2 linked regions of the Kutzneria chonburiensis genome follow. Each later gene encodes a partner of the first gene's protein in a complex. Links are inferred from orthologs where the notes say so. Each region holds a gene or a part of one and is shown on either strand. Other genes may lie near its edges. The genes, in order: M3Q35_RS33335 and M3Q35_RS28245.

Region 1 (15,406 bases):
AGTTGACCCCGGCAGTCTCCCATGAGTCCCCGCCATTACGCGCTGGCAACATGGAACGAGGGTTGCGCTCGTTGCGGGACTTAACCCAACATCTCACGACACGAGCTGACGACAGCCATGCACCACCTGTACACCGGCCACAAGGGGGCCAATATCTCTACTGGTTTCCAGTGCATGTCAAGCCCAGGTAAGGTTCTTCGCGTTGCATCGAATTAATCCACATGCTCCGCCGCTTGTGCGGGCCCCCGTCAATTCCTTTGAGTTTTAGCCTTGCGGCCGTACTCCCCAGGCGGGGAACTTAATGCGTTAGCTACGGCACGGAGGACGTGGAAGCCCCCCACACCTAGTTCCCACCGTTTACGGCGTGGACTACCAGGGTATCTAATCCTGTTCGCTCCCCACGCTTTCGCTCCTCAGCGTCAGTATCGGCCCAGAGACCCGCCTTCGCCACCGGTGTTCCTCCTGATATCTGCGCATTTCACCGCTACACCAGGAATTCCAGTCTCCCCTACCGAACTCAAGTCTGCCCGTATCGACTGCAAGCCCACAGTTAAGCTGTAGGTTTTCACAGTCGACGCGACAAACCGCCTACGAGCTCTTTACGCCCAATAATTCCGGACAACGCTCGCACCCTACGTATTACCGCGGCTGCTGGCACGTAGTTAGCCGGTGCTTCTTCTGCAGGTACCGTCACTTGCGCTTCGTCCCTGCTGAAAGAGGTTTACAACCCGAAGGCCGTCATCCCTCACGCGGCGTCGCTGCGTCAGGCTTTCGCCCATTGCGCAATATTCCCCACTGCTGCCTCCCGTAGGAGTCTGGGCCGTGTCTCAGTCCCAGTGTGGCCGGTCGCCCTCTCAGGCCGGCTACCCGTCGTCGCCTTGGTAGGCCACTACCCCACCAACAAGCTGATAGGCCGCGGGCCCATCCTGCACCGCCGGAACTTTCCACCCTCCACCATGCGGTAGAGGGTCATATCCGGTATTAGACCCAGTTTCCCGGGCTTATCCCAGAGTGCAGGGCAGGTTGCCCACGTGTTACTCACCCGTTCGCCGCTCGTGTACCCCGAAGGGCCTTACCGCTCGACTTGCATGTGTTAAGCACGCCGCCAGCGTTCGTCCTGAGCCAGGATCAAACTCTCCAATAAGGTTTTGTTTGATCGAGACTAGTACAAACTGGCATTTTCAATCCAGTTTTAACCATCTCAAAGGAACCCACTAAGGGGTTATTCATTCAAGTACTGGCTATTACAGTACGCTGTTGAGTTCTCAAAGAACACACGCACACCGTCACTTGGCTCATTCAGGCCGCGTTCAGGGGCTTTGGTGTTTCGTTCGCTTGTGTTTGAAGCTTATCCGGTCCGGATTCTCCCTGTCAAATCGGCTTGTTCTTGCCGATTTCCTGGGGTTCGTCCCGGGCGTCGTTGACTCTACCAGACTTTCTCAGTGGCTTTGTCTTCGACCCGCTGGCGTCCGTTTCCGTCCTGCCCTGCGGTACGTGGAGAACATTAGCAGCCGATCCAAGGCGTCTCCAAATCGGCCCCCTTCCGGTGCGGCCCATGATCCATCCGCGCTGGTCAGGGCGTTGCGAGCGGCCGGTGAACACCCCGGAAACCAGCCCTGAACTCGACCACTATGACCGGCGTCACAGCGGTTCATCGGAGTGCGGCGAACACCGATCCGCCGACAACAACGCCGAGAAGCGTGCCGACAAGAACCTGCTTCACGGTGTGGTCGCGCAGCTCCACCCGCGACCAACAGACGATCGCCACCGCGACGAAGGACGTCAGCCAGGCAAGACCGAGCGAGAGCGTCGCGATGACGGCGGCGCCGCTGGCGACAGCCGCATGCGCGGACACCTTCCACCAGTGGGTGACGGCCATCGTGACGACGAGCGAGGCGAACATCGACGCCACGAGCGCGAGCATTTCCCGCGGTGCGCCGGCGAGCGCGAGGACGGCGAGACCGACGAGCACGGAGCCGAGCCCGATCAGCAACGGGATCCGGCGTTGTTCGCGCACGCCCACGTGGTGATCGGTCAGCCGGCCGCGGCGGACGCCGATGAGGATCGCGCCGAACGGCAGGATGCTGGCGAACAGCGCGGTGATCAGTCCCCAGAGCAGGCCGGCGCCGAGAGAGGCGCCGGCGTGCAGGCCGACGAGGAACGAGATGGCGACGACCACCACCGCCGGCGCGAACACCTCGGTGGCGGTGCGGGCGGCCAGTCGGCGGAACGAGCGAGTTGATGCGGTCACTCGCCGAGTATGGGAAACCCCGCAGTGCTGCCAGGTCGGGGGTCCGACAGCACTGCGGGGTCATTCGGCTCATCGCTGCCGTCACGGAGCGCGTTACAGCGGACCGGCGGTGTGACCTGAGTCACTTTCGGGTGAACCGTCGAGGCCCGGTGCGGAGGAGTCGCATCGGGAGGTGATGCCGGTCGGCGCGGGCCCTGCATCCCGCGCCGACCGGCGATGGCTCGCAGCTGGGAGGGCACGCCCGGGTCGAAGCGGGCGCGGCTGCGTTGGCCGGTCGGAGAAAGTCGGGGTCAGCGCAGGCCCTGCAGATGCGCCTGGGCGAGCAGCATGAGCTCCTGGCGCATGGCGGGCGTGGCGGCAGCGTCGATCGCCTTGCTCACGGCCCGACGAGTACGAGCCTCGGCGCGACGGACGCGGAACTTAGCGGCGATGTTCATGGGGTTTGCATCCCTCTCAAGGTCTGGCTTCTGGTGCGGTAGTACCAGTATGCACCCGTGCGACCTCGTAAACCACCACTTTGTCCGGTGAGGTGCGGCACATGCCGACGAATCGTCGGCGTCTACCCTGTCGCTACCCCACGTTCATCCGGTGATGCACCCCTGTACGCCGAACGAGCTACTCCTCGCGACCGAGCAGGAACCGCCCGAAGTGCGGCACGGTGAACGCGATCCGCCCGCGCTCGGCCGAGTAGACGAGGCCCTTCTTGATCAGGTTGTCCCGCGCCGGCGACAGCGAGGACGGCTTCTTCCCCAGGTAGACGGCCACATCCGTGGTGCCGACGGGCTCGTCGCGCCCCTCGGTCAGGTCGGCCATCGCGCGCAGGTACTCGCGCTCGGCCGGCGTCGCGCGCTCATACCGTGAGCCGAAGAAGCCGACCGCCAGCTCCGCCTCGGCCTCGGGCGCGGCCATGGCCACGTCCTGCGGGGTGATCGGATCCGCCGGCGCCGCGTCCCACGCCGCTTTGGCGTACGCCTGCACGAAGTACGGGTAGCCGCTGGAGGCGTCGAACAGCGCGTCCAGCGCCATCGGGCTGATCTCCGCGCCCTCACGGGCGACCGGCGCGAGCACGGCGTGGTCGGCGTCCTCCCGGTCGAGCTGGCCGATCAGCACGTACCGGAACAGCCGCTCGGAGTAGGACTTGCTGGCCGACAGCAGCGCGGGCAGGTGCGGCAGGCCGGCGCCGACCACGACCAGCGGCGCGCCGGACTGGGAGAGCTCGTGGCAGGCGGCGCACAGCGCGGAGATGTCATCCGGCTGCACGTCCTGCATCTCGTCGATGAACAGCGCCACCCCGCTGCCGACGTCCTTGGCCAGCTCGGCGACGTCGGTGAACAGCTCGACCAGGTCGATCTCGATGTCGCCGGAGTCGGCTCGGCCTTGCGCGGCCGGCACGTCGATGCCCGGCTGCCAGCGTTCCCGCAGCTTGGTGCCGTCGGGATTGGCGCGCAGCGCGAACGCCTTGAGCACGCCGAGCACCGTTTCCACCCGTTCGGGGTCGCGGTGCCGCACGGCCAGATCGCGGATCGCCCGGTGCAGCGCGGCGGACAGCGGCCGTCGCAGCTCGGCGTCCGGCCGGGCCTCGATCTTGCCGGCGCCCCAGCCACGTTTGACGGCCATCGAGCGCAGCTCGCCGAGCAGCACGGTCTTGCCGACACCGCGCAGGCCGGTGAGCACGAGGCTGCGTTCGGGCCGGCCGCGAGCCACCCGTTCCAGCACCACGTCGAAGGCCGCGAGCTCGCGGTCCCGGCCGGCCAGCTCGGGCGGGCGCTGCCCGGCGCCGGGGGCGAACGGGTTGCGCACCGGATCCATCATCGGACCGTATCGGCGCGTCTAGCGCTGGCTCAATACACCGGAAGACGCCACTAGCGGTTGCGATCTTGATGGTACTTGCGATTTGATAAGTGCGGACGAAGCGACAAGTGGAGGGGAGTGGGATGGACTCCCACCCGGCGCAGCGCCTGGACGACGTGGTCCACCAGCGGGTGCGGCTGGGCATTCTGACCGTGCTCAGCGCCGAGCCGCGGGTGGCCTTCACGACCCTGCGCGACCAGCTCGGCCAGCCGGACAGCGGCCTGAGCCGGCACCTGCGCGTGCTGGAGGACGCCCGACTGGTGGACACCGACAAGGTGATCGAGGACCGCAAACCGCGGACCTGGATCTCGATCACCGAGGCCGGCCGGGTGGCGCTGCGCGACGAGCTGGCCGCGTTGCGCTCGATGATGACCGCCATCGAGACCGGCGGCGCGGACCCGCTCGCGTTCGCCGCCCTGCTGGGCGACGAGCCGGGGGAGCGCGACCGGGAGCGGGCCGACCTGGTGATCACGGAGGTGCCCGACGGCTTCCGGATGAGCCGGGAATCCGCGGTGGACAGCAACTACCGGCTGGTGTCCATGCCGGCCGCGGACTGGGGCCACCACCGCAGCCAGGCGCTGGCCCTGCGCAGCCACGGCCTGCTCGGCGGCCACTTCCGCAGCTTCGCCTCGGCCACCGCCAACGCGCACGTGATGCTGGTGGAGCTGGGCAACGAGGAAGGGCCGATCGCCATCCTGCGCGCGCTCGCGCCGTCCACTTTCCGGATCGAGGGCATGGACCCGCACCGCGGCTTTCTGCTGGACCGCGAGGGCGGCGGCAAGCTCGGAATCTGCTGGCTCGCGGCCGATCGCCACCTGGCCTGCGTGTCGATGACCGGTGATGAGGAGGTGATCAGGGAGCTGCTGCCCCACTTCGCGCGGGGTCAACGGGCCAAGCTCACACGTTAGGAGCGCGTCAAAACCGCTGTACGGCAGGCAAAATCGGTCGCACAGTGCGCTCGTGACGACAACTGCGACCCGACCGGTCCGCCTGTCCCGGGACGACCAGCGGCATCGGCTGACCGCCGTGACCGGCATGGCCGGGCTCGGTCTGGACGCCATCGCGTCGGTGGCCTACGGGCCGGAGGCGATCGTGCTGGTGCTGGCCGCGGCCGGTTCCGCCGGTCTCGGCTGGACGCTGCCGGTGACGCTGGCGATCGTGGTGTTGCTGGGCGTGCTGATCGCCTGCTACCGCCAGGTCATCCAGGCGTTCCCGGACGGCGGCGGCGCCTACACCGTGGCCACCCGCTACCTGGGTCGCCGGGCCGGCTTGGTCGCCGGGGCTTCGCTGGTGGTCGACTACGTGCTCAACGTCGCCGTGTCGGTCGCGGCCGGCGTGGCCGCGCTGACCTCGGCCTTCCCGGCGCTGTTGCCGTGGACGACCGAGCTGTGCGTGCTGGTGCTGGTGATCGTCACCGGCGTGAACCTGCGCGGCATCGTGGTCGGCGCGAAGGCGTTCGCCTTGCCGGCGGCCGTTTTTGTCGCCTCGGTGTTGGTGGTGATCGTGGTCGGGCTGTTCCGGCCGGAGGCCACCACGCCGGCGTCGCCGTCGACGACGGTCGGCGGGGTGGGCGCGTTGCTGGTGCTGGCCGCGTTCGGCAACGGGTGTTCGGCGCTGACCGGCGTGGAAGCCATCGCCAACGCCACACCGTCGTTCCGGACCCCGCGACGCCTGCGGGCCCGGCGCGCAGAGGCCGGGCTGGGCCTGGTGCTCGGCGTGCTGCTGATCGGGCTGGCCGTGCTGATCCAGCGGTTCGACGTGCGTCCGGTGGCCGGCCGCACGATCCTGTCGCTGGTCAGCGAGGGCTCGGTCGGTGAGGGCTGGCTGTACGTGGTGATCCAGTTGTCCACGGTGCTGCTGCTGGCGTTGGCCGCGAACACCTCGTTCGGCGGGCTGCCGGTGCTGGCCGCGAAGCTCGCGCGCGACGACTACCTGCCGCACGTGTTCGGGCTGCGGGCCGACCGGCTCGTGCACCGGCACGGCGTGCTGGTGCTGGCCGTGCTGGCCGGCGCGTTGCTGATCGGCACCGAAGGCCGGGTCGACGTGCTGGTGCCGTTGTTCGCCATCGGTGTCTTCGTCGGCTTCGCGTTGGCGCAGATCGGCATGGTCCGGCACTGGCGGGCCGAGCGTGGCCGGGGCTGGGTGCCCAAGGCCGTGCTGAACGGGTTCGGCGCGGTGCTGACCATTGCCGCGCTGATCGACGTCACCGCGTCCAAGTTCCTCGAGGGCGCCTGGCTGGTCGTGCTGGTGATCCCGATCTTCGTGGTGCTGTTCGGCATCGTGCGTCGGGCCTACGCCCGGATCGGCCGCGACATCGGCGTCGGCACCCTGCCGGCGCGGCCGCGGCGGACGTCCTCGGTCGTGGTGGTGCCGGTGGTCGCGATCACCAAGCTGACCGCGGAGTGCCTGTCGACCGCGCTGTCGATGGGCGACCGGGTGGTGGCCGTGCACGTGTCGTTCGACGACGAGCAGGAGAAAGCCCGGCGGTTCCAGGCCGACTGGCAGGAGTGGCGGCCCGAGGTGCCGCTGGTGCTGCTCGACTCGAAGCACCGGGTGCTCGGGCCGCCGGTCGCCCGCTACGTGAAGTCGCTGTCCGATGAGCACGTGGTGGTGCTGATCGGGGAGATCGAGCCGGCCGCGCTGTGGGAGCGCATGCTGCGCAACCGTCGTGGCGCGGTGGTGGCGCGCTGCGTCGGGCGCAACACCTCGGCTGTCGTGTGCCGGCTGCGCTTCCGTCTGAGCTTCTCTAACGGTGTCTAGCGCTTGGGCAATACTTGCTTAGATTGATTTAGCCGACGCGTGACGAGGACCAGCGGGACCAGTAGCCACCAGGCGTAGTTGGCCTGCCCCGGGTGTCCGGTGATCGCGACGACGGCCCACACGGCGAAGACCGCGCTGGCCGAGATCGGCTGGAGGTACCAGCCGAGGCGCGGGAAGCGGCCGGGTTTCGGCGTGATGTCGCCGTTGCGCTGGGAGACCGCGATGATCAGCGACTGGATCAGGAACACCGCGATCACGTTGCCGGCGTAGATCGCGTAGGACAGCGCTTCGTCGCCGTGCTTGGCCAGTAGGGAGGACGGGAACGGCAGCAGCGCGACCAGGGCCAGCAGCACCATGTTCAGCGACATGATCCGCGCGCGCCGTACGCGCAGCTCGCGGAACAGCCGGTGGTGGGCCAGCCACAGCACGCCGATCACGAGGTAGCTGATCAGGTAGCCGGCGATGGCCGGCTCAAGGCCGGCCATCGCCCGCAGGAAGTCCTCGCCATGCGCCTCGTCGGGGATCCTGATGTCCAGGACCAGCAGGGTCAGCGCGATGGCGAACACGCCGTCCGAGAGCGCGAGCACGCGCCCAAGGTCGACCTCGCCGCCGGTGTCCTTCTCGTCCTCGTCGCCCTCGGTCACGGGGCAAGAAGCTAGGGCTTCTCCAGGATGGCGGCGACGCCTTGGCCGCCCGCGGCACAGATCGAGACCAGACCGCGACCGGAGCCGCGCTCGTTCAGCAGTTTCGACAGCGTGGCCACGATTCGCCCGCCGGTCGCGGCGAACGGGTGGCCCGCGGCCAGCGAGGAGCCGTTGACGTTGAGCTTGGCCCGGTCGATGTCGCCGACGCCGTTCTTGTGCCAGGCCGCCAGCGTGGCCAGGACCTGGGAGGCGAACGCCTCGTGGATCTCGTAGAAGTCGAAGTCGGCCAGCGTGAGGCCGGCGCGCTCCAGCATCCGCGGCACCGCGTAGACCGGGGCGGTGAGCAGGCCGTCCTCGCCGTGCACGTAGTCGACGGCACCGGTCTCGGTCGAGGTCAGGTAGGCCAGCACCGGGATCCGGTGCTGCTTGGCCCAGTCCTCGCTGGCCAGCAGCACCACCGAGGCGCCGTCGGTCAGGGGCGTGGAGTTGCCGGCCGTCATCGTGTCGCCGAAGGCCGGCTTGAGCTTGGCCAGCTTCTCCACGCTGGTGTCGGCCCGCAGGTTCTGGTCGCGGGTCAGGCCGAGATACGGCGTGACCAGGTCGTCGAAGAAGCCACGCTCGTAGGCCGCGGCCAGGTTGCGATGACTGGCCGCGGCCAGCTCGTCCTGGTCCTCGCGGGCGATGCCCCATTCCTTGGCGGTGATCGCCGCGTGCTCACCCATCGACATGCCGGTGCGCGGCTCGGCGTTGCGCGGGATGTTGGGCACCACGTGGGTGGGGCGCAGCTTGGTCGCCGCGCGCAGCCGGGCGCCGAACGACCGGGCCCGGTTGAACTCCAGCAGCACCTGGCGCAGGCCCTCGTTCACGCCGATCGGGGCGTCGCTGGTGGTGTCGACGCCGCCGGCGATGGCCGAGTCGATCTGCCCGAGGGCGATCTTGTTGGCCGCGGCGATGATCGCCTGCAGGCCGGTGCCGCAGGCCTGCTGGAGGTCGTAGGCGGGTGTTTGCGGCGACAGTCGGCTGCCGAGAACCGCTTCCCTGGCTAGGTTGAAATCGCGGCTGTGCTTGAGCACCGCACCCGCGACCACTTCACCGACCCGTTCGCCCTGCAGCCCGAACCGGCTGACCAGGCCGTCCAGCGCGGCGGTCAGCATGTCCTGGTTGGACGCCGTGGCGTACGGACCGTTGGACCTGGCGAACGGGATGCGGTTGCCGCCGAGCACGGCCACGCGCTGAACGGTCGGGGTCATACCTCGACAATAACCTACTTATGAGTAGACTTACCAGCGAGTAGGGAGGCGTCTCGTATGTCAGATCCGTACCTCCGGTTCGCCCAGTCCGGCTTCGGGCGGTTCGTCACCAGCCGGCTCGGCCTGCCTCGACCGGCGCGGCTGCGGCGGCACCGGCCGGGGCAGCCGGCGCTGGCGGGTCCGGTGCTGACCGGTGGCTCCGGCCGGCTCGACGCCGTGCTCAAGGCGCACGCCACCGGCGGGGACGCGCCGTACGGGGGACTGGTGTTCGACGCCACCGGCATCGACAACCCCGAGCAGCTGCGCGGCCTGCACGCCTTCTTCAGCCCGGTCATCCGCAAGCTCGGTCCGTGCGGACGGGTCGTCGTGCTCGGCACGCCGCCCGAGGAGCTGACCAGCGTGCCGGCCGTTGTCGCGCAGCGGTCGCTCGAGGGTTTCGTCCGCTCCGTGGCCAAGGAGCTCCGCGCCGGCAGCACCGCCCAGCTCGTGTACGTCTCCGAGGGCGCCGAGCCCAATGTGGAGTCGACGCTGCGTTTTCTGCTCAGCGCCAAGTCGGCCTACGTGTCCGGGCAGGTCATCCGGGTCGGCGCCGCCGAGGTCGTCGAGCCGCTGGACTGGGAGCACCCGTTGGCCGACCGGGTCGCCCTGGTCACCGGGGCGTCGCGGGGCATCGGCGCCGCCATCGCCGAGGTGCTCGCCCGGGACGGCGCGCACGTCGTGTGCCTCGACATCGCCGCGCAGGGCAGCGAGCTGTCCGAGGTCGCCAACCGGGTCGGCGGCTCCGCCGTGCAGATGGACATCACCTCGCCCGACGCGCCGGCCAAGCTGGTCGAGTACTTCCAGCTGCGGCACGAGGGCGTGGACATCGTCGTGCACAACGCCGGCATCACGCGGGACAAGACGCTGGCCAAGATGACCGAGGCCCAGTGGGACGCCGTGCTCTCGGTCAACCTCGCCAGCCAACTCCGCGTCAACGACGGGCTTTTGAAAGCCGGCGCGTTGCGGCGTAACGGGCGGATCGTCGGTGTGTCGTCCATCGCCGGTATCGCCGGCAATGTCGGGCAGACCAATTACGCCACCAGCAAGGCCGGGGTGATCGGCATGGTCCGGTCGCTCGCGCCGGAGCTGGCCAGCCGGGGCAGCACCATCAACGCCGTCGCGCCCGGTTTCATCGAGACCAAGATGACCGCCGCCGTGCCACTGTTCATCCGCCAGGCTGGGCGGCTGATGAACAGCATGTCCCAGGGCGGATTGCCGGTCGACGTCGCCGAAACCATCGCCTGGTACGCCAATCCCGCGTCCGCCGGCGTGAACGGCAACGTCGTCCGGGTGTGCGGACAGAGCCTGCTGGGGGCCTGATGTACCTGCGCGCCGCGCTCACCGCGTTCCGCCGCGGCGGTTCCACGCTGCCTTCCGACGTCCTGTCGCGCTCCGACGTCTCCGTCTCGTTGGAGCATTTGGCCGCGTACAACCGGGTTTGCGGCTTCGGCCTGCGTGACGAGCTGCCCGCCACCTATCCGCACGTGTTGGCTTTCCCGTTGCAGATGCGGCTCATGACCTCGTCCGGTTTTCCCTTCCCGCTGCCCGGTCTGGTGCATGTGGGAAATCGGATCTCCTTGTCCCGCCCCGTTCTTGCCTCGGAACCGTTCGACCTTCGGGTGCGGGCCGTCGACCTTCGGCCGCATGAGCGGGGGCAGCAGTTCGACGTCGTCAGCGAGCTGCTCGTCGATTCCGCCGTCGTGTGGACCGATGTCAGCACCTACCTGCGGCGTTCCGGCTCCGGCTCCGCCGGCTCTTCGGGTTCGTCCGAGGTCCCCGAGCCGTCCGCCGTGTGGTCCGTGCCCTCCGACATCGGCCGTCAGTACGCCGCCGTGTCCGGGGACCGGAACCCCATCCACCTCAACCCTTTGGCGGCCCGCCTTTTCGGCTTCCAGCGGGCCATCGCCCACGGCATGTGGACCAAGGCCCGCAGCCTCGCCGCCATCGCCGAGCGCCTGCCGTCCGCCTACACCGTCGACGTCCGCTTCAAGCTGCCCGTCTTGTTGCCGGCCCGCGTCGGCTTCAGCGTCTCCGCCGCCGGCGACGGCTGGGAGTTCGCCGTGCACGACATCCGCAGCCGCCGCCCCCACCTCGCCGGCACGGTCGCCGCCTTCGTTCCGACCACGTAAGACAATCCCCCGCCCTCCCTGGGGGCAGCCCCAGATCCATTCTACCAGCGGAAACGGGTGGTGGATCTTGGCGAGGGTGGGGCTGTGGACAAGTCGGATTCGAGGGTGGGGGCTGTGGACAACTAGCGGGGCGGCTGCCACATCTGGCCGTCGACGAGGTTGCCGAAGCCCATCCAGACGAGGTTCATCAGACGTGCGGCGACGGCGCCGGCGGATTCCTCGGGATGGTCGAGCCACCAGTCGGCCAGGGACTCGCCGGCGCCGACGAGGGCGGCGGCCATGGCGTCGGTGTGCAGGGATGCGGCCTCGCTGTCGGAGGTGTTCATCAGCAGGGCGGCGACGAGGCTGATGGCGCGGCGGCGCATGTCGAGCAGCTCCTGGGCGAAGGGGCCGCCCTGGGCGCTGGCCTGGCGGTGCAGCACCTGCCAGCTGTCGCGGTACTCGCCGACAAAGCCAAAGAATGCCCGCAGGCCGTGCCAAAGTTGCACGTCAGGACGGTCGCCGGCCTCGCTGACGCCGGCGGCGATGGCCTCCATGAGACGGGTGGCCTCCCGCCGGATGCACGCGGCGAACAAGTCCTCCTTGGAGCCCAGGTAGGCGTACACCATGGGCTTGGAGATGTCCGCGACCTCGGAGATCTCGTCCATCGACGCGGCGTGGTAGCCGCGCTGGGAGAAGACCTCGACGGCGGCGTCGAGGATCTGCCGCTCACGCACTTCGCGTGGCAGCCGCTTGGCCCGGACCCGGCCGGCCGCGTCATTCGTCCGCATCCGAAGCAGGCTAGCTTGCCGGCATACCTACTACACAGTAGGCTTACTGGCGAGTAGGTAAGCGGAGGTGGGGTTATGGCCGACATCGAGCAGTTGACATCCCTCGATCCCAAGAAGATCAGCAAAGACGAGTTCGTGACGCTGCTGTCCGCCTTCACCGAGGCGGCGAACGACGGCACGCAGCTGGACCTGAGCGCGATGCCCCCGCAGGACTTCGCCCGGATCATCTCGCGGGCGTCCAAGGAGCAGATCGACGCCGTGATGGCCGTGCCGACGCTGCGCGGGCCGATCCTGGACGAGGTGTTCCGCCGCATGGAGGTGCACTTCCGCACCGAGCGGGCCGGCGCCACCCGGGCCGTCGTGCACTTCCGCCTGATCAACGGCGACGACTTCGACCGGTACCAGGTGCGCATCGAGGACAGCACCTGCGCGATCACCAAGAACGGCGAGAACGAGCCGAGGGCCACCGTCACGCTGGCGCCGCTGGAGTTCCTCAAGCTGGCCACCGGCAACGCGTCCGCCCCCGTGCTGTTCATGACCGGCAAGCTCAAGGTCAAGGGCGATCTCGGTTTCGCGGCCGGCTTCATGAGCCTGTTCGACATCCCCAAGGCGTGAGAGGAAACTCCCGATGGCCGGCTTCTCCCTCGAACTCAACGAGGACCAGCGCGACCTGCGTGACTGGGTGCACGGCTTCGCCAAGGACGTGATCCGCCCGGCCGCCCCCGAGTGGGACGAGCGCGAGGAGACACCGTGGCCGATCATCCAGGAGGCGGCCAAGATCGGCCTGTACGGCTTCGAGTCGCTGGCCACCTGGTTCGCCGACCCGATCGGGCTGTCCCTGCCCATCGCCACCGAGGAGCTGTTCTGGGGTGACGCCGGCATCGCGCTGGCGATCATGGGCACCGGCCTCGCGGTGGCCGGCATCTTCGCCTCCGGCGAGCCCGAGCAGCTGGCCGAGTGGGTGCCGGAGTGCTTCGGCGACGAGAACGACCCGAAGGTGGCGGCGTTCTGCGCGTCCGAGCCGCAGGCCGGCTCGGACGTCAGCGGCTACCGCACCCGGGCCCGCTACGACGAGGCCACCGACGAGTGGGTGATCAACGGCCAGAAGGCGTGGGCCACCAACGGCGGCATCGCCAACGTGCACGTAGTGACCGCGGTCGTCGACCCCACTCTGGGTGCACGCGGCCAGGCCGGCTTCATCGTGCCGCCCGGAACGCCCGGTGTGGCCAGCACTCGCAAGATCAAGAAGCACGGCCTGCGCGCCTCGCACACAGCCGACGTCTTCTTCGATGACGTGCGGGTGCCCGGACGCTGCGTGCTTGGCGGCAAGGAGCGCGTCGAGGCCCGGCTGGCCCGGGCCCGCGAGGGCAAGAAGGCCGGCGGCCAGGCCGCGATGGCGACCTTCGAGACCACCCGCCCCACCGTCGGCGCGATGGCCGTCGGCGTCGCCCGCGCCGCGTACGACTACGCGCTGGAGTACGCCAAGGACCGCGAGGCCTTCGGCCGCAAGATCATCCAGAACCAGTCGATCGCCTTCGACCTGGCCAACATGCGCATGGAGATCGACGCCGCGCGCATGCTGGTGTGGCGCGCCGCCTGGATGGGCCGCAACAACGTGCCCTTCGAGGCCGGCGAGGGCTCCATGTCCAAGCTCAAGGCCAGCGAGGTCGCCGTCTGGTCCACCGAGCGGGCCATCCAGATCCTCGGCGGCGCCGGCTACACCCGTGAGCACCCGGTGGAGCGCATGCACCGGGACGCCAAGATCTTCACGATTTTCGAGGGCACCAGTGAGATCCAACGACTGGTGATCTCCCGTGCCATCTCGGGGATCCACATCCCCTGAGCGGACGTCCGCAACGGAAAGGGGCACCCGGACGGGTGCCCCTTTCCGTTGTGTGAGACGGGAAAGACATGGCGGCGGGGCGGCGGGCGGGTGGACACTCGGCTGGTGAACGCGCTGGTGTGGGTCATCGGGGTGCCGATCGTCCTCGCATTGCTGGGAGCGGCGTACATCCGACGCAATCGCGACAAACCGTCGGGCGAGCCGGCGGTGCCGGTGCGGCGGCCGGCGGGCGGACGGACCGGGAGCTGTGGCCAGCAGACGGAGGTCTGGCACGTGGCCAGTTCGGACGTCGAGCCGTACTACATCGCCTACTGCGCCTGCGAATGGATGGGACCGGCCCGGGACGGCGCCGACCCGAAGGCGCAGGAGAAGGCGACGGCCGACGCGTACGGACACAGCGGCAACGTGGCCCCGAACGTGGTTCGGCCGCTGGGCTGACGGCGTCACCAGCAACAATGGCGGCGTGAACTACCAGGAGCTGATCGACGACGCGGTCGAGGCCGCCCGGACGCATCTCGGCCACGGCCGCGTCGCCGACTACATCCCGGCGTTGGCGTGTGCCGACCCGAACGCGGTGGGTATGGCGTTGGCGACGGTCGACGGCGAGGTGTTCCAGTCTGGCGACGCCTCGGCGACGTTCTCGATCCAGAGCATCTCGAAGCTGTTCACGTTGGCCTTGGTGCTGGCCGAGGGCGGCGAGTCGCTGTGGCGGCGGGTGGGCCGCGAGCCGTCCGGCAATCCGTTCAACTCGTTGGTGCAGCTGGAAACCGAGCACGGCATCCCGCGCAATCCGTTCATCAACGCGGGCGCGATCGTGGTGACCGACCGGCTGCTCACGTTGACCGGTGACGCGGCCGAGCAGGTGCGGCAGTTTCTTCGTGCCGAGTCTGAAAACCCTGCGCTGGCAACGAATGCGGAAATCGCCGCGTCGGAAGCCGAGCACGGGCACCGGAATGCGGCGCTGGCCCACTTCATCGCCAGTCACGGCAACCTCGACAACGACGTGGATGCCGTGTTGGCCCAGTACTACGGGCACTGCGCGATCGAGGCCAGCTGCCGTGATCTCGCGCTGGCCGGGCGTTTCCTTGCGCGGCACGGGGTTCGGGCCGACGGCGTGCGGCTGCTGTCCCGCAGCGAGGCCAAGCAGATCAACGCCGTGATGCTGACCTGCGGCACCTACGACGCCGCCGGTGAGTTCGCGTACCGGGTGGGGCTGCCGGGTAAGAGCGGAGTCGGCGGTGGGGTGCTGGCGATCATCCCCGGCCGTGGCGCGGTCTGCGCGTGGAGCCCCGGGTTGGATCCGGCCGGCAACTCGGTGGCGGCCGTCGCCGCGCTGGACGCGTTCACCACGGGCAGCGGCCTTTCGGTGTTCTAGTGCTGTTCGGGCTTGGCCGGCGGCTGGTAGGTGTCGGTCGGCGGCAGGTCGACCGGGACCTCGAAGCCCATCGGCGGCGTGTCCACGTCGACCTGGTAGACGATCGCCTCGTCCGCCGCCGGCTGTTGCGTGACGGCCAGCGGGGCCTCCGGCATCAGGCCCAGCAGCAGAACCGAGCCGAGCGCGCCGGTCAGCGCGGCCGCGACGAGCAGCCACATGCCCGTGCCCGCGGCGAAGGTGAACGTGGAGCCGGCGTTGGTGCCCATCGAGTCGATCAGATTGGTGACCGCGAACCAGACGTAGCCGGCGATCATCGCCGTCGCCGCCGCGGCGGCCAGCCGGATCGTCGTCAGCCGTTGCAGCGGATTCCGACCGCGCAGCAGCAGGTTCGCCGTGTACAGCGCCAGCGCGCCGGCGATGATCACCGGCACGCCGAAGTAGTTGGTCCGGCTGCCCTCGCCGAAGGGCAGTCCGGTGGTGGGGTAGTTCGTGAC
Region 2 (15,548 bases), 1.0 Mb from region 1 along the record:
TCGACGCGCTGGCGAGGTCGGTCGTGAGCTGGTTGGTGTCGAACAGATGGGCCTGGCACCGCGCGGAATTCCCGCTCACGTTGGTGTAGTTGATGAACGGGGCGTCGTCCGGCTCGTAGTACTTGTCGTACTGCGTGGTGGTGTTGCAGGGCGTGCCCATGCCCTGCTCGTACGCCTTCCACGACTTGCCGGCGGCCTCGAGCTTGTCACCGAGATGCGCGTTGGGGTCGTTGATGTTCGGGAAGTACGTCGCCCCGGTGGCGTAGGTGTCGCCGCCGGCGATAGCGAGATAGTTCTCGTCGCTGGGGTGGTAGACGGCGTGGTAGTTGGCCATCAACGTGCCCTGCGCCATCAGGCTGTGCAGGTACGGCGTGTCAGTGGTGTCGTTCATGATGGCGGAGTAGTTGGTGTTCTCCATCATCACTGTGAAGACGTGGTCGTAGCCGGGGACCTGCGACGGCGGCGGGGTCAGCACCGGCTGGCGCACCGGCGTGGACAGCGTCAGCGACAGGTTGTCCGCGTAGCCGGATTCCCCGCTGCTGTTGACGAATCGCACCTGGACGAGCACCGAACGCGTGCCGGCGGGCACCGCGCCGGTGACGTCGCGGGCCAGGAACTCCGTTGTGCCACCGCGATCGGACTCGCTGACGGTCGGCAGCTGCGCGGTCGTCCCGAGCTGGTGCGCCGAGCCGTCGAGGAACTGCGCGGAAACGCCGGCATAGCCGGCATAAGTGGTCCAGCCGCCGAGCCAGCCGGACAGGTCGTACGTGACACCGCCGCCGTCGATCGCCGCTGCCGCCGAGGAAACGTCGACGGTCTGCGAGATCGTGCCGTCACCCTGATCGCCGGGGGCGAGAAAAGCCTTTCCCGGCAAGGGATTGGCCGGATGGCCGAAGCTGCCGGCCGAGTAGCAGATCACGTCCGGGCTGCCGGCCGTGACCGTCCAGCCGGGCACGGTCGTGGCCGCGTGCCAGTCGTTCGTGCAGTAGCCCGCCTCGGCGTCGCCGCCGACGATCAGGTTGCCGCTGCTGGTGGCCGCGAACGCCGGCGCACCGGCCAGCGTGATCGCCAAGCAGCCTACGAGAATCCCCAGTCGCATTCTGGTCCTGCCCTTCACCGCGTCGTGGTGCAGTGCAGTGTCGGGAGTGCCGTTGAACCCCCGGCGACGAGCAGGCTACCGGCAGACCAGCTTGTCGCCAACCCTTCACCGGCGGTTCAGACTTGGCCAGCGGGGCCAAGTCTGAACCGCACAAGTGTGCAACGTGGACAGTTATTCGAAGGTCTCGCCGGCGGCGGCCTTCTTGCGCAGCAGCTCCGGCGGGGCGAAGCGGTCGCCGTAGCGCTGGGCCAGCTCCTCGGCCCGGGCGATGAAGCCGTTGAGGCCACCCTCGTAGCCGTTGATGTACTGGAGCACGCCGCCGGTCCAGGCCGGGAAGCCGATGCCGAAGATGGAGCCGATGTTGGCGTCGGCGACGGCGGTGATCACGCCTTCCTCCACGCACTTCACCGTCTCGATGGCTTCGGCGAACAGCATGCGCTCCTGCATGTCCTTGAAGGGAATCTCGTCGCCCTCGCGGATGATGCCCGGCTTGCCGAAGTGCTCGACCAGGCCCGGCCAGAGGCCGGCGCGCTTGCCGTCGGCGTAGTCGTAGAAGCCCTTGCCGTAGGCGCGGCCGCCGCGGTCGAAGTCGACCACCATGCGGTCGATGACCTGCTCGGCCGGGTGTGAGACCCAGGTGCCGCCGGCCGCCTCGATCGCCTTGCGGGACTCGTCGCGGATCTTGCGCGGCAGGGTCAGCGTGAGCTCGTCCATCAGCGACAGCACCGGGGCCGGGTAGCCGGCCTGGGTGCTGGCCTGCTCGATGGACGGGGCCGGCAGGCCCTCGCCCAGCATGGCCACGCCCTCGTTGATGAACGTGCCGATGACCCGGCTGGTGAAGAAGCCGCGGCTGTCGTTGACCACGATCGGCGTCTTCTTCAGCTGGAGCACCACGTCGAACGCCTTGGCCAGCGCCTCGTCGCCGGTGTTGGCGCCGCGGATGATCTCCACCAGCGGCATCTTGTCCACCGGCGAGAAGAAGTGCAGGCCGACGAAGTCGGCCTGGCGCTTGACGCCCTCGGCCAGGCCGGTGATCGGCAGCGTCGAGGTGTTGGAGCACAGCAGCGCGTCCGGCTCGACCACGTTCTCGATCTCGGCGAACACCTGGTGCTTGAGCTCGGTGTTCTCGAAGACGGCCTCGATCACCAGGTCGCAGCCGGCCAGGTCGGCCGGGTCGGCGGTGGGGGTGATGCGGGCCAGGATCTCGTCCCGCTTCTCCGGCGTCGTCTTGCCGCGGCTGAGCGCCTTGTCCAGCAGGCCGACCGAGTAGTTCTTGCCCTTCTCGGCTGCCTCGATCGAGACGTCCTTGAGCACGACCTGCATGCCGGCGCGGGCGGCCGAGTAGGCGATGCCCGCGCCCATCATGCCGGCGCCGAGCACGGCGACCTTCTTGGTCGTGTACTGCGGAACGCCCTGCGGACGGCTGCCGCCCTTGTTGATCGTCTGCAGGTCGAAGAAGAACGCCTTGATCATGTTCTTCGAGACCTGGCCGGCCGACAGCTGGAGCATGTAGCGGGACTCGATGCGCAGCGCCGACTCGAAGTCGACCTGGCTGCCCTCGACCGCGGCCGACAGGATCGCCTTGGGCGCCGGCATCGGCGCGCCCTTGAGCTGCTTGCGCAGGTTGGCCGGGAAGGCCGGCAGGTTGGCCGCGAACTTGGGCACCGACGGCGTGCCGCCGGGGATCTTGTAGCCCTTGACGTCCCAGGGCTGCACGGCCGCCGGGTTGTCCTTGATCCACTGCTTGGCCCGGCCGATCATCTCCTCCGGCGTCGCCACGACCTCGTCGACGATGCCGGTGTCCCTGGCCGCGGCCGGGGCCAGCTGCTGGCCCTGCAACAGCAGCTTCAGCAGGGCGTCGGCGATGCCGAGCATGCGCACCGTGCGGACCACGCCGCCGGCGCCGGGCAGCAGGCCCAGCGTCACCTCGGGAAAACCGAAGCGGGACTTGGGGTTGTCCAGCGCGACCCGGTGGTGACAGGACAGCGCGATCTCCAGGCCGCCGCCCAGCGCCGAGCCGTTCAGCGCCGCCACGACCGGTCGGCCCAGCGTCTCCAGGCCGCGCAGCGCCGCCTTCGTGCTGGTCAGCGTGGCCATGAAGGTCTCGCCGTCGGCCGGCGTCACGCGGCGCAGGTCGTTGAGGTCGCCACCGGCGAAGAAGGTCTTCTTGGCCGAGGTCAGCACCACGCCCGTGATGTCGTCACGCTCGCGGCGCAGCCGCTCCACGACCTCGGTCACCGCCGCGGTGAACACCGGGTTCATCGTGTTGGCGGACTGGCCCGGCGCGTCCATCGTCAGCGTGACGATGCCGTCGGAGTCGGAGTCCCACTGGAAGTACTCGCTCATGACCTCGTCCCTCAGACGCGCTCGACGATGGTGGCGAGGCCCATGCCGCCGCCGATGCACAGGGTGACCATTCCGTACCGCAGCTCGCGACGCTCCAGCTCGTCCACGATGGTGCCGAGGATCATCGCGCCGGTGGCGCCCAGCGGGTGGCCCAGCGCGATCGCGCCGCCGTTGACGTTGACCTTGTCCCACGGGATGTCCATGTCGCGCATGAAGCGCAGCACGACCGCGGCGAACGCCTCGTTCATCTCGACCAGGTCGATGTCGTCCACCGTCAGGCCGGCCTTGGCCAGCGCCTTGCGGCAGGCCGGGGCCGGGCCGGTCAGCATGATCGTCGGGTCCGCGCCGCTGACCGCCGTCGCCACGATGCGGGCCCGCGGCGTCAGGCCGAACTCCTTGCCGATCTGCTCGCTGCCGATCGCCACCAGCGCGGCGCCGTCCACGATGCCCGACGAGTTGCCGGCCGTGTGCACGTGGTTGATGCGCTCGACCCAGTGGTACTTCTGCAGCGCCACCGAGTCGAAGCCGCCCATCTCGCCGATCATCGCGAAGGACGGCTTCAGCTCGCCGAGGCCCTCCAGCGTGGTCTGCGGGCGGATGAACTCGTCACGCTCCAGCACCGCGAGGCCGTTGCGGTCGCGGACCGGGACCACCGAGCGGTCGAAGAAGCCGTTGCTCTGCGCCTTGGCCGCGCGGGCCTGCGACTCCACCGCGTAGGCGTCCACGTCCTCGCGGGAGAAGCCTTCGATCGAGGCGATCAGGTCCGCGCCGATGCCCTGCGGCACGAAGCTCGTGTCGTAGGCCGTCTCCGGGTCCATCGCCCAGGCGCCGCCGTCCGAGCCCATCGGGACCCGGGACATCGACTCGACGCCGCCGGCCAGGATCAGGTCGTCCCAGCCCGAGCGCACCTTCTGCGCCGCGATGTTCACCGCCTCCAGGCCCGAGGCGCAGAACCGGTTCAGCTGCACGCCGGCCACCGTGTTCGGCAGGCCCGCGGCCAGTGCGGCCGTCTTGGCGATGTCGGCGCCCTGGTCGCCGACCGGGGTCACGCAGCCCAGCACCACGTCGTCGATGCGGGCCGGATCGAGGTTCGGGTTGCGGGTGCGCAGCTCGTCGATCAGGCCGACGAGCAGGGATACGGGCTTGACCTCGTGCAGCGACCCGGTCTGCTTGCCCTTCCCCCGCGGGGTCCGGACCGCGTCGAACACAAAAGCTTCGGTGCTCATGGCTGTGGCGCCTCCTGGCTCGGGCATCACCTCGACGGTAGCGGTGCCCCAAGTAACAATCAATCCAGCCTGCATGTATCACATACCGCCTGGAATGTGAGTTGGGTCTCCCTCGGACCGGTACCGATCACTACCGGTCCTTGCGGGTCGCTACCGGTTGCTGCACGTCAGCGTTATCGTGGCTGTATGGCCTCGCCGGCGCACTACTCGAACTCGGATCCGCATCAGTCCGCCGAGTCGATGGCCCAGGGGCACACGGAGTGGGCCGGCGACGAGGAAGCCGCGGCCAGGTTCGGCTCGCCGGCCTCGATCCGGGCGGCGTTGCTGTCCGAGCAGGTGGCCGAGTTCGACGCCGCCTACGACGCGGCGCTCACCGCCGCCCGGCAGACGCTCAGCCTGGACCAGTTGCACCAGGTGTTGCGGGTCTGGCGGCGGGTGGCATGGCAGACCGAGACCGACGCCAATGCCCTGCGCGAGATGGCGGACGCCACCGCCGAGGTGCGTCGCACGGGTACGCCTCGCGACGGCAGTGTTTCCTGGCAGGAGCTCAAGGCCGAGCTGGGCATCTGACGGTCGCTCTTCGTGTCCTACCAGCTCGACATCGATCCGCTCGCGCGTGCGCAGATCCGCGCTCTGCCGTCGGCCGCACACGGCGCGCTGTCCGAGGCGTTCGACGTGCTCGCGCTCGTGCCGGAGCGTGGTGAGCCGCTGCACGCCGGTAATCCCGACGGCGGTCTCTATCAGCTGGTGTTCGGCGGCGGTCCCGGCCTGATCACCTACCTGTTGCTGGCCGACCAGCGTCGGGTCGACGTGCTCATTGTCAACTGGGTCCGGCTGTAGCCCGAACGCGCGGGGTCGGCGAAATGGCAGCGGGCTTCGGGGCGGGCGGCGCTACCGTGGCCGGATGAGCACCCCCGACGACATCGTCGACTTCCTGGTCGGGTTTTCCTGCCGACAGGCCACGGACGTGATCGAGGTGCCGGGCGGGGTGGCGGTCCGACATCGGGACTTTCCGGCCTCGTACAACAACAACCGGGTGCTGGTGCGGGAGCCGGTCGAGGCGGGGGAGCTGCTGGCGGCGGTGGACGAGGTGATGGCGGACCTGGACTACCGCGTGATCGTGTTCCTCGACGACGAACCGGGGCGGGAGTTCGGGCCGGCGGCGGAGGCGGCGGGGTATCAGGCGCACGAGCTGGTGCCGATGAGGTTCGGGGCCAAGGTGCCGCCGGAGCCGGCGGTACGGGTGGAGTCGCTGAAACTGCCGGTGATGATCGAGGCGCTGCGGCGGAACTGGCGGGCCGAGGAGCCGGAGCTGCCGGAGGACGAGGTGGAGCAGCTGGCCACCCGCATCGCGGCGCGGCAGCGGGGTGCGGACGAGGTGCACTTCCTCGGGGTGCTGGCCGACGGTCAACCGGTCGCCTGGGCGGATCTGTATCTGCACCAAGGGATCGCGCAGATCGAGTACGTGCTGACGCCGCCCGGGTACCAAGGCCGCGGCTACTCGACGGCGATCATGCACGAGGCGCTGCGCCGGGCCCGGGACTGCGAGACGGTGTTCCTGTTCGCCGACGGCGTCGACTGGCCCCAACACTGGTACGGCCGACTGGGGTTCACCCCAGTCGGCCGCTTCCACGAGTACGTCAGGACTACTTAGCCCACGGCACCTGCGGCGAGGCGTAGAAGTTCACGCCCTGCGCCTTCCACCGCGGCCCCTGCGCGGCCAGCCGCGTCTTGAACGTGGTCCAGTTGTGCGTCGCCGCCTGCGACCAGCCCAGCTCGGCCAGCTCGGCCAGCCGTGGGAAGGCCATGTACTGGATGTCGGCCAGCTTGGTGATGGTCTCCGTCCACAGTGGACCCTCGACGCCGTTGACGTTGGCCGCGCTGACCCCGGTCAGGTACTTGCCCGGGTCCCAGCTGTAGGCGTCCTTGGCCTCGATCAGGCCGGCCCAGTCCTGGCCCAGCGGCGTGCTGGCGGTGTACTTCATGTCCAGGTAGGCCAGGTTGGCCGGGGACAGCACGAAATGCGTGCCCTTCTTGGCCGCGGCCTGCACGGCGGCGTTGGTCGGCGTGGTGTCCCAGTACTGCCCGATGGTCGACGGCAGCAGATCGGCCTTGCTGATGTCGTGCCAGCCGATGGCGATCTTGCCGTGCTTGGCCACGATCGCCTGGACCTTGGGGATGAACGCCTTGTAGTCGGCGTCGGTGGTGGACTGCGACTCGTCGCCGCCGATGTGGATGTACGGGCCGGGGGTGATCGCCGCCAGCTCGCCGATCACGTCGTCGAGGAACTTGTAGGTGATGTCTTTGTTCACGCACAGCGTGCTGAAGCCGACGTCGGTGCCGGTGTAGAGCGGCGGGGCCACGCCGTTGCAGTTCAGCTCGGCGTAGGAGGCCAGTGCGGCGTTGGTGTGCCCGGGCATGTCGATCTCGGGGATGATCGTGATGAACCGGCTGGCCGCGTAGGCCACGATGTCCTTGTACTGGGCCTGCGTGTAGTAGCCGCCGGCGCCGCCGCCGACCTGGGTGCTGCCGCCATAGGTGGCCAGCCGCGGCCAGCTGTTGATCTGGATGCGCCAGCCCTGGTCGTCGCTCAGGTGCAGGTGCAGCGTGTTGACCTTGTACCGGGCGATCTCGTCGATGTAGCTCTTGACCGTGTCCACGCCGAAGAAGTGGCGGGACACGTCCAGCATCGCGCCGCGGTAGCCGAAGCGCGGGTGGTCGGTGATCCGGCCGCCCTGGATCGTCCACGGGCCGGCCTGCTTGGTGCTGGCGTCGATGCTGGCCGGCAGCAGCTGGCGCAGCGTCTGCACGCCCTCGAACAGGCCGGCCGGCTTGTTCGCGGTCAGCACCACCGAGTTCGTGTTGACCGTCAGCTGGTAGCCCTCGTCGCCGAGGGACGGGTCGGGCGCGACGAGCAGCTGGATCGGGTCGAACGCGTGCGCGACGAACGCCTTGTCCACCGGTAAGGCGAAGCCGGTCGCCGGGCGCAGCGCGCCGGCCAGGTAGTCGCCGACCGGTGCGGCCTGGCCACTGGCGGCGATCCTGGCCCCGCTGCCCAGCGTGAAGACCGAGCTGGCCTGGGCCACGGTGGCCGGGGCCGGCACCACGCTGGCGTACGGCACCGCCTTCGGTTTCACCGGTGCCGCCTGCGCGGCACCCGCCGTCCCGAGCAACGTGATGGCGGCGGCCGCGAGGACCAGCTGCCGGGGGATCGTTGACATGTCTGGATGTCCTCCCGCGCGGGAACCTGGGCGTGGCGGCGGAAACCCATTGGATACAGCCCCCGTGCGGCTGTCAAGGTCTGGACCACTCAGGGGGCCGCGCTGAACAGCAGCGACCCGGTTCGCTTGCACCCGATGTCACTCACGACCAGTCCGCCGCGCCAGCGGCCGGTCTCGTCGAGGTAGCGGAACTGCAATTCCCGCAGCGCCTCGCCATGGTCGTCCCGCACCCGGTGGTATCGCCCGGAGGAGTGAACGGAAACGCATTTCGTGCCGTACGCGACGGCGGCCATCGGGAACACGAGAGTGGAGGCCAGCAGGTCGGCGATCTGGATACCGACATGGTTTCGGCTGTCGGAGAACAGCGGCACTTCCAACACGGGCGGATACGGGTCGCCGGCGACCCGGTACTTCTGCGTGAATATCGAGTGCGCGACCCGCGAGTTGGCCTCCGGGTCCCGGCCGTCGGCGATGAGCAGCCCGGTCGAGCTCCGCTCGATCAGATACTGGGAGAAATGCTTCGCGATGTCCTGCGCGGCGTAGCAGTAGGTGGCGTCCGGCTTGAGCCCCTTGCCGGGGCGCTTGACCCAGATTCGCCCGACGACCTTGCCGCCGTGCCGGTTGACCAGTTCGATCAGGGCCTGTTGGATCAGCGAGGCCTGGCGGCGCCGGTTGCGGGAGTCGCTGCGGACCATCTGCAGCACCTCGTTGCCCTTGAGCTCGTGCAGCACCTCGTCCAGGGCGAGGCCGGTGTTGAAGCGGCGCGGGAAGTACCGCCGCTTGAGGGCCAGGAAATCACGGGTGAGGCCGGGAACGGCGCCGGCCTCGACGATAAGCCCCAGAATCACCATCACCGGAGTCGAGTTAATTCCCCGATCGGGTGATTCTGAGCCGCCGGACTCGTCGATATAGCAGAAATGCACCCGGGCAACATAGCGCATAAAAGCACTAAGGCCGCCCCGGGGGGCGGCCTTAGGATGTGGTGTTCGGTCGTTCTGACCTATGCACCGATACAGCCGTTTCTAGCTCGAAGCATACCCCACTACGCCATCCGGACGCAAACCGCGAAGCTCAGGCGCTGACCGTCAGCGCCGACACTCCCCGCAGGATGAAGTGGTCACGGTAGACCGGACGGTCGTCGACGAGCGTCAGCTCGGGCAGCGCGGTGGCGAGGCCGGCCAGTGCCAGCTGACCCTCCAAGCGGGCCAAGGGGGCGCCGAGGCAGAAGTGGATGCCCTGTCCGAACGAGACGAGGCGGCCGGGCTGCCGGGTCAGGTCAAGACGGTCGGGGTCGGGGAAGGCGTCGGGGTCGCGGTTGGCGGCGCCGAGGATCATGGACACGATCTCGCCGGCCAGCACGGAAGCGCCGGCGACCTCGGTGTCGGCCAACGCGACCCGGGACACGAACTGCACCGGCGAGTCGTAGCGGAGCAGCTCCTCGGTGGCGGCCGGCGCCTGGTCGGGGTTGTCCCGCAGGAAGGCCAGCTGCGCGGGATTGCGCAGCAGGGCCAGGGTGCCGTTGCCGATGAGGTTGACGGTGGTCTCGTGTCCGGCGACCAGCAGCAGCGCGAGGATGTCGAGCAGCTCCTGCTCGTCCAGCTTGTCGCCGTCCTGCTCGGCGGCGATCAGCCCGGTGAGCAGGTCGTCGGCCGGATGCCCGCGGCGGGCGGCGATGAGTTCACGGAAGTAGTTGTCGAACTCCAGCTTGGCCTCGTCCCGGCGGACCAGCTGCTCGGGCGTCTGCATGAAGTCGGGGTCGATGCCACGGGCCATCTCCTCCGACCAGCCGCTGAACCGTGCCTGGTCCTCGACCGGCACGCCGATGAGTTCGCTGATCACGATCACCGGCAGCGGATAGGCGAAGGCGCTCATCAGGTCGAATTCGCCGGCGCCACGCAACGGAGCCAGCAAATCGTCCACCCGCTGCTGGATACGAGGTCGCAGCTCGCGGATCACCTTGGGCGTGAAGGCCCGGCTGACCAGTCCTCGCAGCCGCGTGTGGTCCGGCGGGTTCAACGTCAGGAACGACAGGTGATCCGCCGCACGGTTGATGCCGACCCCGTGCCCGAGCTTCTGGTCCCTCAGCGCCGCCTCGATGTCGGCGTGCCTGGTCAACGTCCAGATGCCCATCGCGCTGTGGTGCACCGGATCGCTCTCGCGCTGCCGTCGGTAGACGGAGTACGGGTCGTCGCGGAAGCCGGGCTTCATCGGATCGAAGCCGAACGGCGTGTCGTCCACGGTCAGCGTCATGGCTCCACTGTGGCCCCGGCCCGACGCAGAGTCAACACGGTGTCGAAAAAAGTCGCCAGCGGGTTGAAAAGGGTATGATCCGTGGGTGTCCGCACCCGTCCGCCGCAGAGGCCCCAGCAAGGGCGACCTCAAACAGGAGGCGTTGCTGGAGACGGCGGAGCGGCTGCTGGCGACCAGGCCGCTGGCCGAGATCGGCATCGAGGAGCTGGCCAGGGGTGCCGGCATCTCCCGCTCCAGCTTCTACTTCTACTTCGAGTCCCGGCAGGCCATGCTGCTGGCCCTGCTGTCACGGGTGTCGGACGAGCTCGTCACGCAGGTCGTCGAGTGCTGGCTGCAACCCCAGGCCGACATGCGGCACACGGTCCGGCAGAGCATCGAGCTGGCCGTCCGGATGTGGGACGAGCACGGCGCGGTGCTGCTGGCCGCGCAGAACCCGGACGCCCCGGCGGAGGCCCAGGAGTTCATGGCCGACCTGAACGGCCGGCTGGTCGCGGCGTCCGAGGAGATGATCGAGCGCAATCGCGCGACGGGGGCGGCCCCGGCGGGACCGCCCTCCGCGCACTCGATGGCCACCATGCTGGTGGGCATGACCGAGCACACCATCTCGCACAACGTGGGCGCGCTGGGCCAGGCCGAGCTGGTGGACACGCTGACCGCGATCTGGCACCGCGCGATCTTCGCCGCGGACTAGGCCTCGGTGGCCGGCTGGAGTTGGGCGAACTTGGCCTGCCGGCGGCCGGCATACCACTTGGTCCACACGGCCAGCAGCACGAACGCGACGATGATCATCACGGTCGACACGGTGACCATGACCTCGGTCGGCAGCACGAACACCAGCGGGATCCGCAGCAGCGCCTCGAACAGCAACCCGAAGCCCCATACCGCCGACAGCACCACGAAGGTGTGGCGGAACTCCGGCCGGGTCGTCCACAGCTGGGCGAACTCGGCTTCCCGGGCCGGCTGCATGCGCAGCGCCGCGAAGTAGATCAGCGGCTTGCCGATCAGGCAGCTGACCAGGAAGGCGACGCCGGCCACGAAGGTGCCGGCGGATTCCTTGACCAGCAAGAACTTCACGTCGCCGGTCAGGAACGAGAGCACGATGCCGACGGTGAACACGCCGACCATCACGGCCGAGAACAGCTGGAACTTGCGGTCCCGGGCCGCGACGACCAGCGTGCGCAGCAGCGCGATCAGCGAGCCGGCCAGCAGCGCGACGAAGTCGCTCGCCCCCAGCCAGTGGGCCACGAAGTAGGCCGCCGTCGGCACGCCGACGTCGAAAACCAGCGACTTCAGGATCGTGGCCACACCGGGCGACTTCGTGGGCTCGGTCATCGCGACAGTTCTCCGTCCGGAATCCAGGACCCGTGGAAGCCGGCCGGCACCCGACGGGGTAGCACCACCGACGCGACCGGCTTGGCGGCCACGTCGGTGGCATCGTGCACGAGCAGTTGGGAGGCAACGGCCGGATCGGTGTTGGTGGCGATCGACAGCAGCCAGCCCTCATCTTCCCCGCTGGAGTCCGCCGCCGGCACAAAGACTGCCTCTCCGGCGCGCCACTCTGCCCCGAGCTCGTGCCGGCCGATCACGCCGCGGTCGGTGTCGAACTTGACGATGGCGTGTTCGTCGACCCCGTACAGGTAGCGGTTGGCCAGGCCGACGCGGCGGTCGTCGACGGTCGGGAACTCGATGCTGCCGTCGTCCAGCTCCTGCTCGGTGACCTTGCCGGTGCTCGGGTCGAGGATCCAGCGGTGCAGCTTGCTGACGGCCAGCGAGGCGGCCTGCTCGGCCCGCGGCGCGCCGCCGATCTTGGTCCAGCTCTCGAACCAGGCGTCGCGGTCGTAGCGGACGGCGTCCAGGATGACGCGGCCCTGCCCGTCCTCACGGGCGTTGCCGACGTGGAAGACGTAGCACGGGTCGACTTCGAACCAGGTGACGGTCGGGTCGTCCTTGCCCATCACGCCGATGCGCGAGGTGTACTTGTCGCTCCACTGGTACGGCATGCCGCGGCCGATCAGCTGGAAGTCGAACACGACCGGCAGGTCCAGCCACACCACGTGGTTCCGGGTGACGGCGAAGTCGTGCATCATCGTCGGCCCGGCCACCTGCACCGGGAAGCTCGTGACGAGCTCGCCGTCGGCGGAGAGCCGGTGGTAGGTCAGGAACGGCGGTCGCATGCCGTAGTCGAAGAAGTGCAGCTCGCCGGTCTCGGGGTCTTCCTTGGGGTGCGCGGTCATGCCGGTGGTGAGGCGGCCGCCGAAGTCGCACGGCGCGACCGTCTCCAGCTCGGGGCTGATCTCCCACGGGTAGCTGGTCTCCATCAGCGCGAAGATCTTGCCGCCGTGCTCGATGACGGACGTGTTGGCCGCGCCGGCGGCGAGGTCGCGGCTGCCGTCGGGGCCGTACAGGGCGCCGCCGTCCATGCGCTTGGTGTGCACCCAGCGGTTGCGGTACCACTCGGCGCGGCCCTGGTTGAGGCGGATGCCGTGCAGCATGCCCTGGCCGGTGAACCAGTGGCCGGGGTCCTCGCCGGGCACCGGGTTGGACCCGTTGCGGAAGTAGCGGCCGGTCAGCTCGGTCGGCAGGGTGCCTTCGACCTGGAGGTCGTACGCCTCGATCTCGTCGTCGACCGGGGCCAGCTCGCCGGTCAGGTAGTTCGGAGTCATGTCCCAACGGTGACACGTGCCCTATGACATGTCAACAGTGACATGACAGAGGTGGCATGTGGGCACGCCGCGTTGATCAGGTGGACGCGGGCGGTCACGTCGTCAGGTTCGCTGACACCGGCCGGCCGGGCCGCTGGCAGAGTGGTCCGGTCGGAAAGGGAGGCAGTCATGCCCGAGGCGAGCGCCTATGCGCGCGGAGTGCCGTGCTGGATCGACATTTCCTGCACGGACATCAATGCCGGCAAGGAGTTCTACGCGGCGCTGTTCGGCTGGGAGTACTTCACCGGTCCGGCCGAGTCCGGTTACTACACCCAGGCGCTGCTGGACGGGAAGTCGGTCGCCGGGCTGATGTCGCAGCCCGACCAGCCGGTGGCCTGGACGACGTACCTCAAGGCCGACGATGCCGACCTGACCCACAAGGCCATCGTCGAGCACGGCGGGCAGCCGATGACCGAGGTCATCGACGTGATGGGCGAGGGCCGGATGATCATCGCGGCCGACCCGACCGGCGGCGTGTTCGGCGTGTGGGAGCCCGGCCGGCACATCGGCTCGCGGGTGGTCAACGAGCCCGGCGCGGTGGTGTGGAACGAGCTGTCGACACCCAATGCCGCGCGGGCGCGGGAGTTCTACGGGTCCGTGTTCGGCCTGGAGATCGGCGATCCCATGCCGGACTTCGACTACACGACGATCAAGGCCGACGGCCGGGACGTCGGCGGGATCTTCACCGTGCCGGACGCGCAGCCGGAGTGGCGGGTGTACTTCGCCGTGGCCGACACGGATGCCACCACGGCCATCGCCGACAGCAACGGGGCGACCGTGCTCACCCAGCCCAAGGACACGCCGTTCGGCCGCATGGCGGTGATCCAGGATCCCCAGGGCGCCGTCTTCGCCCTGATGTCGGTATCGCAGAACTGAGCAAATCTCGGATAAAGCTTGGAAGGGGGCCTTCCTGCACTCGGAGTGCAGGAAGGCCCCTTCCAAGCGCTCAGGCCGCAGCCGGGGCGTGGTCGGCCGGCGCGGCCGGGGCGCTGCCGGCGTCGTGGCCACCGCCGCCGCCGAGTAGGCCGCTGAGCAGGCCGGACAGCGAGTCGAGCAGGCCGCTGACCAAGCCGGTGACCGAGTCGAGGATGCCGTCGCGGGGCTGCGGGCCGAGCGCGGTGGCCAGCTGGGTGCGCTGCTGTTCGGCGCGGCCGAGGTACATGGCGATGGCCGGGCTCATGGCCTGGCGGTCGACGTCCGTGCGGACCTGGGCCAACGCCGGGGCGAGGTCGGCGACGGCGACGCGCACGGCGGCGACGTCCTTGGCCTGCCAGGCGGCGGCGACGCGGTCGCGGCCCTGCTGAACCTGCTGGGCCAGCGTCGGGGTGCTGGCCTGCGCGACGCCGGAAACGCCGAGCACGGCGGCTACCAGCGTGGCGGCGATGATCCCGACAACGGTCTTGGGCATCGTTGACCTCTGGGTGGGGTGTCGGAACTGGACGCGCTCATAGTTGACCCGTGAAGCACTTTCCGCCCGTCTAGATCACCCGATCGGGGAACTCGGCCTGGAACAGGGCCAGCAAAGGCGTTGCCTTGACGGCCGTTTCCTCGTACTCACCGTCCGGATTGGACAGTGCGACCACCGCCCCGCCGACGCCGTAGCCGACCCGGCCGGGCGTGACCACGGCGGTGCGGATGACCACGCTCAGGTCGACGGCGCCGTTGAGCGAGAAGTAGCCGACGGCCCCCGAGTACACGCCGCGGGCGTCGCCCTCAAGGCGGTCGATGATCTTCATCGTGCGGATCTTGGGCGCGCCGGTCATGGAGCCGGGCGGGAAAGCCGCCCGTACGCAGTCGACGGGCGAGGCGTCCGGCCGCAGGCGGGCGGTGATCGTCGAGACCAGCTGGTGCACGGTCGCGTAGCTCTCCACGTCGAACAGCGTCGGCACGCGAACGCTGCCCACCTCGGCCACCCGGGCCAGGTCGTTGCGCACGAGATCGACGATCATGAGGCTCTCGGACCGGTCCTTCTCGCTGGTCCGGAGCTCTTCCCGCAACGCGGCATCGTGTTCGGGGGTGCTGCCGCGCGGCCGGGTTCCCTTGATGGGCTTGGATTCCACGACTCCGTCGGCGTCGATGCGCAGGAAGCGTTCCGGCGATGTGCTGAGCACGTGCAGGTCGCCGAACTTCAGCAACGCGCCGAACGGGGCCGGGCTGGTGCGCCGCAGGAACCGGTACGCCGCCCAGGGATCCACGTCGGCCTCGACGGTGATCCGGTTGGTCAGGTTGACCTCGTACGTCTCGCCCTCGGCGATCGCCTGCTGGCACGCCGTGATGGCATCGAGGTACTGCTCCCGGTTGTGCCGCAAGGAGATCGCCGCCGGTTCGAGTGCTTCCGCCGGTTCGAGGTCCACATCGGACACGTCATCCAGCAGTGACAGCTTCGAGGGATCCAAGGCCAGCACGTAGGTTGTGTGCTCGGCGTGGTCGAACACCACGGCGTGGTCGGCGAACATCATGGCGGCGTCGGGGTGCGGCGACCGGTGTGCGGCCTCGCCGCCGCACTCGGACTTCAGCTCGTAGCCGAGATAGCCGATCCATCCCAGCGCAAAGTCGAACGGCACGTCCGCGATCGCCTTGACCGCACCGAGTTCGCCGTCCAGCCACTCGAAGAACGAGCCCTCGACGTCGGCCGAGGTGACGCAGCGCGTGCCGGCCCCCATGATCGAGAACCGGCCGATTCCGTTGCTGTCCAGCCAGAACG

The links.
Region 2: the proteins of M3Q35_RS33335 (region 1) and M3Q35_RS28245 are in contact, whole or in part, in a solved structure (PDB 8BNU), measured with the Escherichia coli proteins. The link is inferred for Kutzneria chonburiensis from one-to-one orthologs.

Annotation. Positions count from the first base shown.
Region 1 is NZ_CP097263.1:7,248,995-7,264,400, forward strand. What follows is about bases 6,638-9,430. They hold M3Q35_RS33335 (acetyl-CoA C-acetyltransferase), read right to left. Parts: upstream 8,757-9,430; coding sequence 7,518-8,756; downstream 6,638-7,517. Other genes in these bases: M3Q35_RS33325 (APC family permease), read left to right, coding at 6,638-6,862; M3Q35_RS33330 (TMEM175 family protein), read right to left, coding at 6,859-7,506; M3Q35_RS33340 (3-oxoacyl-ACP reductase), read left to right, coding at 8,814-9,430. Outside these bases: M3Q35_RS33310 (phosphatase PAP2 family protein), read right to left, coding at 1,652-2,251; M3Q35_RS33315 (AAA family ATPase), read right to left, coding at 2,867-4,060; M3Q35_RS33320 (transcriptional regulator), read left to right, coding at 4,186-5,010; more of M3Q35_RS33325, read left to right, coding at 5,063-6,637; more of M3Q35_RS33340, read left to right, coding at 9,431-10,115; M3Q35_RS33345 (MaoC family dehydratase), read left to right, coding at 10,115-10,924; M3Q35_RS33350 (TetR/AcrR family transcriptional regulator), read right to left, coding at 11,047-11,694; M3Q35_RS33355 (SCP2 sterol-binding domain-containing protein), read left to right, coding at 11,770-12,309; M3Q35_RS33360 (acyl-CoA dehydrogenase family protein), read left to right, coding at 12,323-13,537; M3Q35_RS33365 (hypothetical protein), read left to right, coding at 13,643-13,975; M3Q35_RS33370 (glutaminase), read left to right, coding at 14,001-14,912; M3Q35_RS33375 (hypothetical protein), read right to left, coding at 14,909-15,406.
Region 2 is NZ_CP097263.1:6,219,212-6,234,759, reverse strand. Bases 859-3,793 are described here. They hold M3Q35_RS28245 (3-hydroxyacyl-CoA dehydrogenase NAD-binding domain-containing protein), read right to left. Parts: upstream 3,446-3,793; coding sequence 1,271-3,445; downstream 859-1,270. Other genes in these bases: M3Q35_RS28240 (acetyl-CoA C-acetyltransferase), read right to left, coding at 3,457-3,793; M3Q35_RS28250 (alkaline phosphatase family protein), read right to left, coding at 859-1,072. Also shown: more of M3Q35_RS28250, read right to left, coding at 1-858; more of M3Q35_RS28240, read right to left, coding at 3,794-4,671; M3Q35_RS28235 (DUF6247 family protein), read left to right, coding at 4,858-5,241; M3Q35_RS28230 (hypothetical protein), read left to right, coding at 5,254-5,511; M3Q35_RS28225 (GNAT family N-acetyltransferase), read left to right, coding at 5,576-6,325; M3Q35_RS28220 (beta-N-acetylhexosaminidase), read right to left, coding at 6,318-7,892; M3Q35_RS28215 (DUF3800 domain-containing protein), read right to left, coding at 7,982-8,833; M3Q35_RS28210 (cytochrome P450), read right to left, coding at 8,964-10,142; M3Q35_RS28205 (TetR/AcrR family transcriptional regulator), read left to right, coding at 10,228-10,833; M3Q35_RS28200 (VC0807 family protein), read right to left, coding at 10,830-11,474; M3Q35_RS28195 (carotenoid oxygenase family protein), read right to left, coding at 11,471-12,805; M3Q35_RS28190 (VOC family protein), read left to right, coding at 12,974-13,720; M3Q35_RS28185 (hypothetical protein), read right to left, coding at 13,791-14,252; pabB (aminodeoxychorismate synthase component I), read right to left, coding at 14,323-15,548. UniProt on the Escherichia coli protein: Catalyzes the formation of a hydroxyacyl-CoA by addition of water on enoyl-CoA. Also exhibits 3-hydroxyacyl-CoA epimerase and 3-hydroxyacyl-CoA dehydrogenase activities.